One region of the Ruminococcus sp. AF20-12LB genome, then DNA from elsewhere that is predicted to be linked to it. Evidence: riboswitches for the same ligand, from Rfam matches in the RefSeq annotation. Region 1 holds a riboswitch; each other region holds the start of a gene.
The links. Region 1 has a riboswitch for cyclic di-GMP ahead of DWX61_RS12160 (primosomal protein N'). Riboswitches for the same ligand answer to the same signal wherever they lie in the genome.

Region 2: another riboswitch for cyclic di-GMP. It lies ahead of DWX61_RS16280 (response regulator); the one in region 1 lies ahead of DWX61_RS12160 (primosomal protein N').
Region 3: another riboswitch for cyclic di-GMP. It lies ahead of DWX61_RS09260 (ABC transporter substrate-binding protein); the one in region 1 lies ahead of DWX61_RS12160 (primosomal protein N').
Region 4: another riboswitch for cyclic di-GMP. It lies ahead of DWX61_RS06740 (hybrid sensor histidine kinase/response regulator); the one in region 1 lies ahead of DWX61_RS12160 (primosomal protein N').

Annotation. Positions count from the first base shown of each region.
Region 1 covers NZ_QUGH01000009.1:83,208-86,409, forward strand. The annotation lists gene DWX61_RS18795 (hypothetical protein) at 1-399, opposite strand, end outside; gene DWX61_RS12155 (hypothetical protein) at 419-1,018, opposite strand; gene DWX61_RS12160 (primosomal protein N') at 1,280-1,909, opposite strand; cyclic di-GMP riboswitch class I at 2,099-2,179, opposite strand; gene DWX61_RS12165 (helix-turn-helix domain-containing protein) at 2,293-2,511, shown strand; gene DWX61_RS12170 (hypothetical protein) at 2,612-3,202, opposite strand, start outside.
Region 2 covers NZ_QUGH01000016.1:28,941-32,142, reverse strand. The annotation lists gene DWX61_RS16290 (response regulator) at 1-1,108, opposite strand, end outside; gene DWX61_RS16285 (Hpt domain-containing protein) at 1,188-1,547, opposite strand; gene DWX61_RS16280 (response regulator) at 1,595-1,786, opposite strand; cyclic di-GMP riboswitch class I at 1,893-1,968, opposite strand; gene DWX61_RS16275 (RidA family protein) at 2,169-2,540, opposite strand; gene DWX61_RS16270 (serine hydrolase) at 2,635-3,202, opposite strand, start outside.
Region 3 covers NZ_QUGH01000006.1:36,391-39,592, forward strand. The annotation lists gene DWX61_RS09260 (ABC transporter substrate-binding protein) at 1-1,397, opposite strand, end outside; cyclic di-GMP riboswitch class I at 1,498-1,573, opposite strand; gene DWX61_RS18945 (hypothetical protein) at 1,718-1,882, opposite strand; partial or broken gene DWX61_RS09265 (IS200/IS605 family transposase) at 2,091-2,165, shown strand; gene DWX61_RS09270 (RNA-guided endonuclease TnpB family protein) at 2,174-3,202, shown strand, end outside.
Region 4 covers NZ_QUGH01000004.1:134,128-137,329, forward strand. The annotation lists gene DWX61_RS06735 (IS110 family RNA-guided transposase) at 1-609, shown strand, start outside; cyclic di-GMP riboswitch class I at 1,185-1,275, shown strand; gene DWX61_RS06740 (hybrid sensor histidine kinase/response regulator) at 1,508-3,202, shown strand, end outside.

The DNA.
Region 1 (3,202 bases):
AAATGATTTAAATTCTCTGTCTAAAACTTCTTGATATAATTTGGAATCAAATTCTGGACTATCAACGACATACCTTTCTCGTAAATGAGTTTTAAATTCACGAAATTTATTTTTATCTCCTGTTCCAATTTTCATATATTCATCTAATGTAAAATTCGTATTTATTAAATGTTCACATCCACAATTTTTACATATTGGAGTTTCGTTAACTGAATAAGTTTCATCATTTCCACATTTAGGACACATATAATAAAATACTTGTGGTAAAAAATGCTCCGTTCCATTGGAATTGTACATATGTCCGCAGTAACTACACCTCATTACATTTTCTCCATATATTTCTGTCCAGCTTAATGTCTTTCTATTTTTACAATGTGGACATCTATCTTTTATATCCATAATATCACTCCTTTTGTAATTACCACTTGTACCCACAATTTAAGCATTCAAAAGTTTTTCTGACATTATTACTAAATAAACCAAACATCAATCCTCCACTTATCTTTTTACCTGTAGGAATTTTTCTAATGTTTGTAGAATTACATGTAGGGCAATGAAGTTTGTTTTTATTAGCTTCAAAATTCTTTCGTTTTTCTTTTTCCATTTTTTTAAGTTTTTTAGATGCTTTATATTCTTCTGCTATTAATGTATTATATAAATCAGAATCGAATACGTCACTGTTGATTGTATATTTTTCACGTAAATTTATTTTAAATTGTCTAAATGCTTTTGGAGATGAAGTACTTGCATTTTCATAATCTTCATCTGAAAACTCAGTTTTAATCATAGGTTCATAATGACAGTTCTTACAGATATGTTGATTATTTTCTGCATAGTTCCAACCCTTACCACATCTAGGACAAATGTAATATTGTCGTGGAGGTGCTATATATGGAGTACCGTCAGAGTTTGTATTCGCTCCACACATCACACACCAATAAATATTGTCTTCTTCATTAAAATATAATCCTTTTTTCCCGCATTTAGAACATTTTAATTTTTTATTCTTTTCCATCATTTTTGTTTCAACCTCCAAATAGAAAGTAGGTGTTTAAAATAAAAAATGCAAATCTATGTTTGACTGGTTAGTATATCCAATTTCAAAACATCATAAACCTAAAGAAGAATATATAAAAATTAAAAGAAAAATGTTAGAGTTAAAACAACAACAGGAACTTTTTTCTGATTAAGTAAATAATTCTTCTACCGAATATGAAAAATCATATTGGCGCATATATTCAACAATGAGTATTGAAAATCGTAGACAATTGGATCAAATCTACCATTTGTATCCGCAGTTTTTACAGTGAAATGTTTTTCTTATGTTATTGCTAAATATTCCAAATAAAAATCCACCAGTAATTTTAGATGCAGTTGATATTTTCTCTATATTAGTACTTCCACATGTAGGACATTTTGGGATATTTCTGTTTGACGCAATTTCTTGTTGTTTTTGATCGTATTCCACCTTTTCTTGCTCGATAGTTTTTCCTGTTTCGATCATTCGATTTAATTCTTTTTCTTTTTCATCTTGTATATTCTCATTGTATTTTTCAGAATTAAAATCAGGATTATTAGTAACAAATGATTCACGAAGTTTTTGGTCTATTTCTTTTTGACGGCAAGCTACACACGCTTCGCCATAAGTATAGCCTGTCATTTTTGTATTAACCATATCCCTTCCGCATTTTCGGCATTTCATTTGTGGATTATCAGGATCATATCCATCACTAAGAGCAATAAATCCACAAGAAGGACATATCATTACTCTTTGCTCATATGCTGTTGGTTCAATAATAGGATTACCGTTATAATCAATGTTTTTACCACAATACGGGCATCTATAATACCCTGATTTATCTTGCATTGATTCTTTTCTTCCGCAATGCGGACATTTTATTCTCATCATAAGATTACCTCAAATATGGAATAGTATACATATACTCCCTAGTATTATAAATGTCACTTATAATTGCAATAACTATCTATTCAACAATATCATACCCCTCAAAATTGTACCCTGTAGTTATAAGCATATAAATCCCTCCCCAATATAAAAAAACACTGCTCCATCGTAAAGCAATGCCTTAATCATCCAAATTGCAACTGGCTGTCATACATCTGCTTAGACCCTATAGTTTTGCGCCGCCAGATTTCTCTGGGTTTGCCGTATTCTATTTCACACTTTTTTCACAATTTCTTATATGCTCCATTATATTCGTCATTGCGAAGATATTCAAGAGTAAAAAGATATTTTATGGTTATTCTATCAAGAAAAAAGAAGGATAACTAATGATTGATTACTCTCCCTTCTGGGAAACGCTCAAGAATTCAAATGAAAATTGGTATACACTGACAAATAAACATCACCTATCACATAGTACCATGCACCGTCTAAAACACAATAAGGATATTTCCATGCGTACTGTTAATGATTTATGCCGTATCCTTAATTGTCAGATACAGGATATTTGTGTATATGTCCCATCCGATGACGATCAGCCATTATAATCCTTATATTCTATACGACATAAATTCTATTTCCTCGCTATGAAAATGTAAAAAAATAGGCATACCAAGGATTATTTTCCCTGATATGCCTATAATTATCTCAATATGGCTCTACTCGCACCGTAAGCAGTTTCTCATATATGTATTCTGGTATTTTGTCTCTATATTTCGACACTGTGACTGCAATATCACATTCCTTGAACTTCTTATAATCTGCAAAAGCTTCATCTATTGTGTTCCGATATGGTAAATCAATTATATCTTCTGTGCCAAAATAAGTAATCTGTCCGTAATATTTATTGACTTTACCATTATATCTTACACCAAGAGGAAGTACATTATCTGGGGTTTCTCCATCCTTATAATGCTTTTTGCTGTTAGCAAGCAATGTATTTAATCCTTGTGGCAGAATACAAATTGTCTCTGGAGAATACACCTTACTACCATTACCAAATAAATCCTTGTCTACAGCCATTGATTCGCCTGGTACTTCATAATATAATTCCAAGTATCTTTTGACAAATAACTGCGGATCATCTTTCCATTCTTGACACATTTCAACATCATCATAACACTTGTGTGCACTGCTACTGTTATCTTCTCCTTTACATCGACTGGAAATTGACCCATATGCAGACATAGCTTGACTTTTGGCATTGTTGACATACTCAATATATTCCTGCTCATAGCC
Region 2 (3,202 bases), on a different contig from region 1:
ATCTGTCGCTGAGTATCTCATTTGAAAGTCTCTGTACTTCATGGTAATAGCTAGTATCATCCATCTCTTTATCAATCATTTTTGAAAGCTGAAGACTCAGTTCTTTCAGACACATAAGGAGGATGGGGTTAAATTGTCCACATTGCCCATCCAGGATCATTTGAATCGCTGTGTCATGATCAAATGCTTTCTTATAACATCTTTCACTTGTAAGTGCGTCATAAACATCGACAATCGACACCACCTGTGCGGAGATTGGTATTTCTTCTCCTTTCAGGCCATCCGGATAGCCTTTTCCATCCCATCTTTCATGATGCCATCTGCAGATTTCCCATGAAGCACGTACCAATGAATTGTCTTTTGGGAAATGCATATCCCGGATCATATCTGCACCAAGCTCACTATGAGTTTTCATAATCTTGAATTCTTCATCGGTAAGTCTGCCGGGTTTGTTCAGAATTTCTTCCGAAATACGGATCTTACCAATATCATGAAGAGAAGATGCTGTTGTGATCAAAGAAATATCTGCCTCTGTCATAGGATAAGCATCTGTTATTTTTACCAGTTGTCTCAGCATCATTTCCGTTGCTGTTTTAATATGCAGGATGTGTTCTCTGCTCTCACTGTTACGTGATCCCAATACATTACTCAGAATCCGGATCATAATATTATTATTTTCTTCTTTTTCGTAAACCTGATCATAAACCACATTGATCAGATGCTTTTGCTTCATATAGAGTCCAAGGGTATTCTGAACTCTTTTCTTTACAATCACAGAATCAAACGGTCGTGTGATATAATCCGTGATTCCCAGCTCATATGCCTTACGCATCGTATCAACAGCATCTTCAGAAGATATCATGATTACCGGAGTTTCATCTATACACCGACTTTGGTTCATCCATTTCAGAACTTCAAAACCATTCATCTGTGGCATATTGATATCTAAAAGCATCAGATCGATTCCCGGATTTTCTCCCATAATCTGAATTGCCTGATTTCCATTTTCAGCTTCCAGGTAATTATAAGTTTCTCTGAGAATCTCCTTCAACATATCCCTGTTAAATTCTGAATCGTCTACGATCAGGATCTTTTGTCTTTTATCCATATTTTTTATTTCCTTTATCCATGTGGGTTTTATGATATTCCGGACACCCGGTCAAAAACAGAAAGTCGTGTCGCATCACTTAATTCGACAGTCCCTTCTTTATTTCTTCAATCATCATTTCATATACTTCTGTTACTTTTTCCATTGCCTCCGATATCCCCGGCTGCGCTCCGGTTCTATCTCTCAAAAGTTCTGTTAACTCATTACTAACCTCATACAGACGGTCAAAAGAAAGATTCTGACAAACCCCTTTCAATGTGTGTGCACTGCGGAAAGCATCTTCATAATTTCTATTCTTCAATGCCAGTTTTAACTGCGGGTAACTCTGATCCTCAAGGAACTTTAATGTAAATTTCCGAATCAGTGCTTCGCTTCGAAGGCGTCCTAAAACATCTTCATAATTTCCTCCGATAGCTTCATAGCATTCCTGTATTGTCATAATTTTGTCCTCCTATTATGTTTCACTGCTTATTTATCATTGCTACATCAATTACATTCCACCAATTTATGAATTACTTTTATCAGTAATCCCAGATCAACAGGCTTAACAATATGTTCATCCATCCCTGCTTTTTTTGCTCTTATTCTGTCCTCCGTGAATGCATTTGCTGTCATTGCAATGATCGGTATTGTCTTTGCAACTTCATAACCATTCATTACCGGCATCATAATGTCCATAAGAATGACTTTCGATCACAGCGGATATTCGCAATCCGCTTCGCTGCTTGTTCATAACCGAATAACACCATAAAAAAGCACCGTCTCACAGACAGTGCACGTCATTTCATGCAACTGGCTGCCATTTTACAGGCCCTGTAGCTTTGCGTCCCAGATTTTCATCTGGTTTGCCGATCATCCTTATTATAGCTTTTACACGTATACCAAAAAACTGGTCTTATTATACTATAGCGCTCTACTGTACACAAGAAAAATATTACCGTTTCAACACCTGAAAACAAAAAAGGAGTGCACTCCAGAACAGAGAAAAATACTTTATCCCCACGAAAAAAATCCCCGCTGTCTGACTGAAATCAGACAACAGGGATTTTTTATCAAATCATCAGATTGCTGCGATCACTTCTACCTCGCAGAGAACGTTCTTTGGCAGTGTCTTGACTGCAACACAGGAACGTGCAGGTTTGTTTACGAAATATTTGGCATATACTTCATTAAATGCCGCAAAATCGTTCATATCTGCAAGGAAGCATACTGTCTTGACTGCATTCTCATAGCTGGAACCGGCAGCTTCCAGAACTGCTCCGAGATTCTTCATAACACGGTCAGCCTGCTCCTCGATGGTTGTTCCAACTACCTCTCCAGTTGCCGGATTCACCGGGATCTGACCGGATGTGTAAAGCGTATCTCCATGGATGATAGCCTGGGAGTATGGTCCGATTGCTGCAGGTGCTTTGTCTGTATGTACTGTCTTCATAATAGAATTCTCCTTTCATGAACATTTCGGATACTTCTCTGTCGGAAATATCCATCAGGATCTTACTCAGCTGTTTTTTATTCTAACTCACAGATCACCCCTGGTCAAGGTCCATATTCAGATAATTATAAACAATACCGGAAATATCCCGGATATGCGAAACTGCGTCCCCAGGTTTACAGTCTTCTGACATCACACAGAGGATATATGTAGTCTTTTCTCCATATACAATGGCGATATCATGCTGGTCCGTATCCGTTTCTCCAGTCTTATTTGCAATTTCCACGGACGCAGATATCCCGCTGGGGATCTTAGTAGTAACCTGCTGGTTCAGAAGCAGATTACGCATAGCCTCCGAAGCTTCTTTCGATACACATTCTCCTTTATAGATCCGGAAAAGAAGCTCTGCGCAGTCTTTTACGGAAGTGGTGTTCCTGCCGCCGAGGCCGACGTCCTTTGAAGAGGACGGGCTTAAGATGTGCTGAACGGAAGTATCTGCAAATTTCTGTTCCGCAAGAAATCCATTTACAGCCTGCGCTCCGTCCTTAAAAACACCCGATGCTGTCTGCAGACGTACCAGCTCATTAAAGGATTCATTGTCACTGACTGTGATCATATTCCAGAGAAGATCATTGACCTTTGTGGATACGGACGGATCTGTA
Region 3 (3,202 bases), on a different contig from region 1:
AAATAATAATATGGTGCCAGCGCCAGCTGTGCATCATTTTCTTCTCTGATCGTAGTTAAAATGGAAGATGCTGCATCACGGCCATTTCTATCGTTCAGTGAAATGGAATATTCATTTTCAAAATTCACCGTTGCTTTTTCTTCTGGATCTTTACGATTTATTGCACTGCGAAAAGTATCATAAGCCTGTGTTTCATCCATTTCTCCTGACAGTAATCCGTGAACAGCCTCAAGACTTGCATCAAATGATTTTTGAGCGGAATACCGGATATAAACAGCATTATTATTAATTTCCTCTTCCAGTCCAGGCACATCCTGCATCATGGTTGGAACATCTGTATTCAATGAAATAACACCGCTTCCATCCGCAATCAGCTTTTGCCCCTCTTCTGAAATCATACAATCCAGCACATCCAGTGCAGTATCCAGTTTCTCCCGGTCTTTTTCCAGGTTTTTGTTAAATGCAATGTTTAAGGACGGAGTCATGTACACATAGGATTCATCCGATGTCTGTGAAAAGTAAGGAATACGGATCAGATCCGCATCCATCTGTTTCTGCAGCTGCTGCATAACCGTCGGATGTCCATGAAACATTGCTGATTTTCCCTCGACAAACATCTGGGTTCCTGTATTGATGTCAATATTGATATCTTCTTTACCAAAGTGCGAGTCCTTAAGAAACTGACTGGTTTCTGAAAAAATACGTTTCCATAATGTATCATCAAACTTTACTTCATCCGCTGCAGTCTCTGCACCGTTTCGCCATTCAATACCATCCAGGCTTGTAAACTCACCGATTGCCGCTGCCTGGATGATTTCATTATTAGACCAGTCTTCACCAATATCCATGGAATACGGTTTTATGCCATTATCATAAAACTGCTGACAGGCCTGTACATATTCCTCATAATTTTCTGGAATCTTTACGCCATACTGATCAAACAGTGTTTTGTTGGCAATGATCGTCTGCGGAATACCACAGATTGGCAGCCACTGGATTTCATCCTCCGCATTCTTATAATATTGCACCGCATAAGAATAGTACTTGGAAACAACATCATAAGAAGCAAAATCCATAAGATAAGGCTGTAAGTCCTGTGCATCTGTTCCAGAGAATCGACGTACTGTTATGATATCCGGTAATTCATCATGTTCTTTAAAATAACTGTATAAATCAGTATCATTGTTACCAATAATAAATTCAATATCCTGATCTGGGAACTGTTCATGGATATAGGGTGCAATATTTTTCATCAAACGATTTTCCCATAGATAAACGGTAAGATGATCATCATTTTTAGATACCTCTTTCTTTGACTGTCCACATCCAGACAAGACAGCAGTTGCTACAAGTACACCTGACACCACTGCTGTCAGACAACTTTTTACCTTTTTCATACTTTTATTTTCCTTATTCTTTCCTGATAAAATCATTATTGTTACGTCTATGAAATAACATCGTTAAAAAAGCACTGTCAGACAGACAGTGCACCTCATTTCATGCAACTGGCTGCCATTTTACAGGCCCTGTAGCTTTGCGTCCCAGACTTTCATCTGGTTTGCCGATTTCCTTATTATAGCTTTAATCTTATGCCCAAAATTGATTTTATTATACTTTAACGTTCAATTATACACAAGAAAAATTTACCGTTTTAGCACCCGAAAAACAAAAAAGAACAGCCGATACATATACTCGAACTGTTCTTCTACTTTTGAAGTCAATGAAGCATTGACATTACTGTTTCCTGCCCATTTGTATTCAGATCATTCCATATCCTTAAAACTTCCTCCCGCTCTTCTGTCAGATCTTCCATATACTTCTGATACTCTTCATTACCTTTTCCTTGCTGATAACTGATCCAACTTTCATCTGTCAATTTCATTTCATTCTGCATTTTTAACAAATGTAGCAAGAATTCTCCCACCTCTTCAGGTGGTGAGATGAATTGCACATCTGGGCATATCTGCTCAAAAAATCCCTATAGTACAAAAGAAACACTTGTTCTCCATCCCCTGATGTAGTATACTAAAAAAGAACAATTAGTTCATAAATACATATCAGTCGATAAAAGAAAATGAATGATAAATATAATGGAATTAGACAATAATTCCCATTCAGTATTTCTACTATACTATCACCTGGTGATGGTTATAAAATACAGAAGGTGAGAAGAATGAACCGCGCCGTAAAAATAAGGATCTATCCAAATAAAGAGCAGAAAGTCCAGATAGAGAAAACAATCGGCTGCAGCCGCTTTATCTATAACCAGATGCTCGCGGACAAGATCAGCTATTACCAGAAAGAAAAAAAGATGCTCCGGAACACACCGGCCGGATATAAGAAGGAATATCCCTGGCTGAAGGAGGTAGACTCCCTTGCCCTGGCGAATGTGCAGCTGCATCTGGAAAGTGCGTTCCGGAAGTTCTTCCGGGAACCATCCTGCGGATTTCCACGTTATAAATCAAAGAAGCATACAAGAAATTCGTATACGACCAATGCAGTAAACGGGAATATCCTTTTGCAGGATAGCCATCTGAAGCTTCCGAAGATGGCTGCCATAAAGATAAAACTCCACCGGCAGATTCCGTCAGACTGGAAGCTGAGATCCGTAACTGTGAGCCGTGAGCCATCCGGGAAATATTTTGCAAGTCTTTTGTTCTGCTGTGAGAACCAAACCGTGGAAAAAAGACCGGCAGAGAGATTTCTTGGGATCGATTTTGCCATGCAGGGAATGTGTGTATTTTCTACAGGAGAAAGAGCTGGGTATCCTATGTTTTACAGAAAAGCAGAGAAAAAACTTGCAAGGGAACAGAGAAAGCTCTCCCACTGTGAAAAAGGAAGCCGGAACTATCAGAAACAGAAGAAACGGGTAGCTTTATGTCATGAAAAGATAAAGAACCAGAGAAAAGATTTCCAGCATAAGCTCAGCAGGGAGCTTGCTGAAAGATATGATGCAGTATGCGTGGAAGATCTGAACCTGAAGGGAATGTCCGGAGGCCTGCATCTTGGGAAAGGCGTGCAGGATAACGGGTACGGGCAGTTTCTGTCCATGCTTGGATACAAGCTGGAAGAGCGCGGAAAACATCTTATAAAAGTAGACCGTTATTTTGCATCCAGCAAGATCTGCAGTGTATGCGGACATAAGAAAAAGGAACTAGCATTGTCGGATAGAATGTATGTCTGTGAATGTGGAAACAGGATG
Region 4 (3,202 bases), on a different contig from region 1:
GGAGTTACTGAAGATAGGGCAAAGACCCTGGTTGAAGCTGCGCACAACAGTGTTGGACTTGACGGAGGGATTGGAACAAAAAGTGAATTATATATGCTGCTTGAAGAGCATCGCTTATGGACTTCGCAGTTAGAATCCGTCAATAAAGTACTTGAGGAAATGATCCTAAAAGTACCACATGTGGAGAAGTTACTCGCCATTAAAGGAGTAGGGAGCATCACAATAGCAGGATTCATAGCTGAGGTAGGTGATATCAGACGCTTTGATTCACCGAAACAGATCCAGAAGTATGCAGGACTGGAACTGGTAGAAAACAGTTCAGGAAAGCATAAAGGAAGGACGAGGATCAGCAAACGCGGGAGAAGGAAACTCAGAAAGATCCTGTATCAGGTAAGGGTACCGCTGCTTGCAAGGAACAAGGAGTTCCGTGAAATCTATGATTACTATGTAACCCGTGTAAAGAATCCGCTGAAACGAAGGCAGGCAATGGTTGCCGTCAGCTGTAAGTTGATCCGAGTGTTTTATGCGGTATTAACGAAAGGTGTGGAGTATGACAGATTTAAAATGATGTCAGATATCCACCGAAAAAGCGACATAATAGCTGCCTGAGCAAAAAGTACTGTAAACAGGAAAGCGTCCGCCATCAATGGTGCTGTGAAACAGGAATGCAAAATATATAAGACAAAGTAGAGCCAGTAGCTGCATTGACATTTTCTATAGGGCAACGACCCTGCTAAAGGAGCATGAGCAGCACCCAACTATGGATAAGCAGAACGAAGGGATTTAGGATCCGTCAGAGGATGGTGATCCTGGTAGACATGAGAGGTTAGTTACTGTAGGTGGATTTAGGAAACAGGAAGGCCTTCATAAGAAGAAATAAAGACGTTTTATTTCTTGTACCTAAAATCATCAGAAATGGACTCCATGAAGTCACTTCATATCCAGAAAACTCTATTTTGGAGATATATGTAACTTATTAACTGTTCAGCAAAGTCAGTAAAATCAAGGATTTTTGTTGAACATGCACTAAAAAGAATAGAGAGGTTCTCACCCACTGCTTATTGCTTTTCGCAACCTCCACAGGGGAGTTACTTGATTCGGTTAAAATATATGTAAATTTTCCACCAAAATATTATTGACGTAAGAAAAACCACATGGTATTTTATTTTTGGAAAAAATGAAAATTATTTTAAAGGCAAACCTGTTGAAAGGCAGGGTCGCAAAGCCAGAAGGGACTAAAGTCAGAAAGCTTGACCATGTCAGCCGGTTGCCACTGTTTCCATATCATCATAATATATGGAAAAGATGTTTGAACAGAAGAGATTCCGATACCTTTTATACTATATAGATGTGTGATTTTAAAGAATATAGTAGGGACACTGGCAGATTTTGGCAGATGTCCTTTTTGTATGCAAAAATGGGTAACAAAACTAGCAGGGACAGGTTTTCTGTATACAGATAAAAGCAGGATGAAGAAGGCATAAGACGGAGAGAGGACTTTTATAAAATGAAAAATTATGAAGACAAAATATATTCCTTAGGTGAGACTGTAACGGGGCAGACACAGGCCATGTCACAGGCCGTACAGAAAACACTGGAAAATAATGGCGGGGTAGGTATAATGACAGGATCTTATGACCAAAACCTGTCTATTTTGTCTGTGGATAATCTGCTGTTGCATAGTACAGGATATACATTCGATACTTTCATGGAACAGACAAAAGGCTCATTGAGAAACTTCTTTTATGACGAGGAAGATATACTGGAGCGAGACCGTTTTTTGCAGCTTCACGGAACAGGGGAAGCACAGATCCTTGCAGCAGACGGTACAGTGAATAATGTACGGCTTTGTAAAGAGGATGCGACAGATGAGGCGGGCAGACAGATCTGGGTTATGTCCGTACAGGTCAACTGGGATCATATAAATTTGGCACTGCTCAATGAGGCTATCTGTTCCGGCTTCTGGTATTTTGACTGTGACGAAAACAGTGAGATTGTGAATGCAAACTGGAGTCATGAATTTCGAAAAATGCTTGGCTATCATGACACCCTGGACTTTCCGAATAAACTGGAATCCTGGTCAGATCTTCTGCATCCACAGGATAAAGAAAGAGTAATGGTGCAGCTTCAGGCGGCAATTAAGGATAAGACGAACCAGATAAAATACCAGGTAGAGTATCGTATGAGAATGAAGGATAATCAATACCAGTGGTTTCGGGCATCGGCAGAAGTAATACGCCGTCTGGATGGTTCTGCCAGCAGGATTGCCGGGATTTTTATTAACATTGATGGGGAGAAAAAAGAAATCATGCAGGCACAAAAATCTGCTGCTTTCCACCGGGCTTTTACGAAAGCAGATTTGTGCGAGTATTATGTGAATCTGGAAGCGAATACTTTTGATACCTTTAAGGTTGAACCGTCCCTGATGACCGTCTTTGAACAGAGTCATACGTGGGATGAATTGATCCGGCATTTTGTGGATTCCTATGTTGTGGAGACAGATAAGAAGGCGGTATCCTCTTTTTACGACCGTGGTTATATTGCAGAAAGGCTGAAGGGGCTGGAAACCGAATTGGCTTTAGAGTGCCGTATCACTCTGAATGGAGAAGAACGATGGGTCCGCAATGTGGTCATACGTGGCGAAATAGAGGATTCAGAATATGCCATGATCTTTCTGCGTGATATCACAGAGACAAAGGTAGAGAGCGCACGGCATCTGCAGATGGCAGCAGATAATGCTTCCATGGAGCAGCTGATCCAGAGCATAGTGCGTCTGGTTGACCGCTTTGTTGTCTGTGATCTGGAAAATGACAGATATGAATTCTACAATCTGAATGGACAGATGATATATAAACCTCTGGGATTTTATCATGATTTTCAGATGCAGGTTCTTGAAAAATATAAGACACTGGAACCATTGGAAGCTATAGATATCCTGATAGCCCCGGATAATATTCGGAAAAAACTGAAAAGTGAAAATGATATTTATAAGTTTGAGTATTGCAGCCTGGATGAAAAGACTTATAAAATCGCTTCTTATATTCCCTTGGAATGGAAGAATGGAAAGCTGGAAAAGGTATTGCTGGCATCCATGGATGTGACACAGGAGAAGAAAGCAGAGATTGAATCCCGTCAGGCACTGAAAGAGGCTTACCGGTCCGCAGAAAATGCAAATCGTGCGAAAACAGAATTCCTTTCCAAT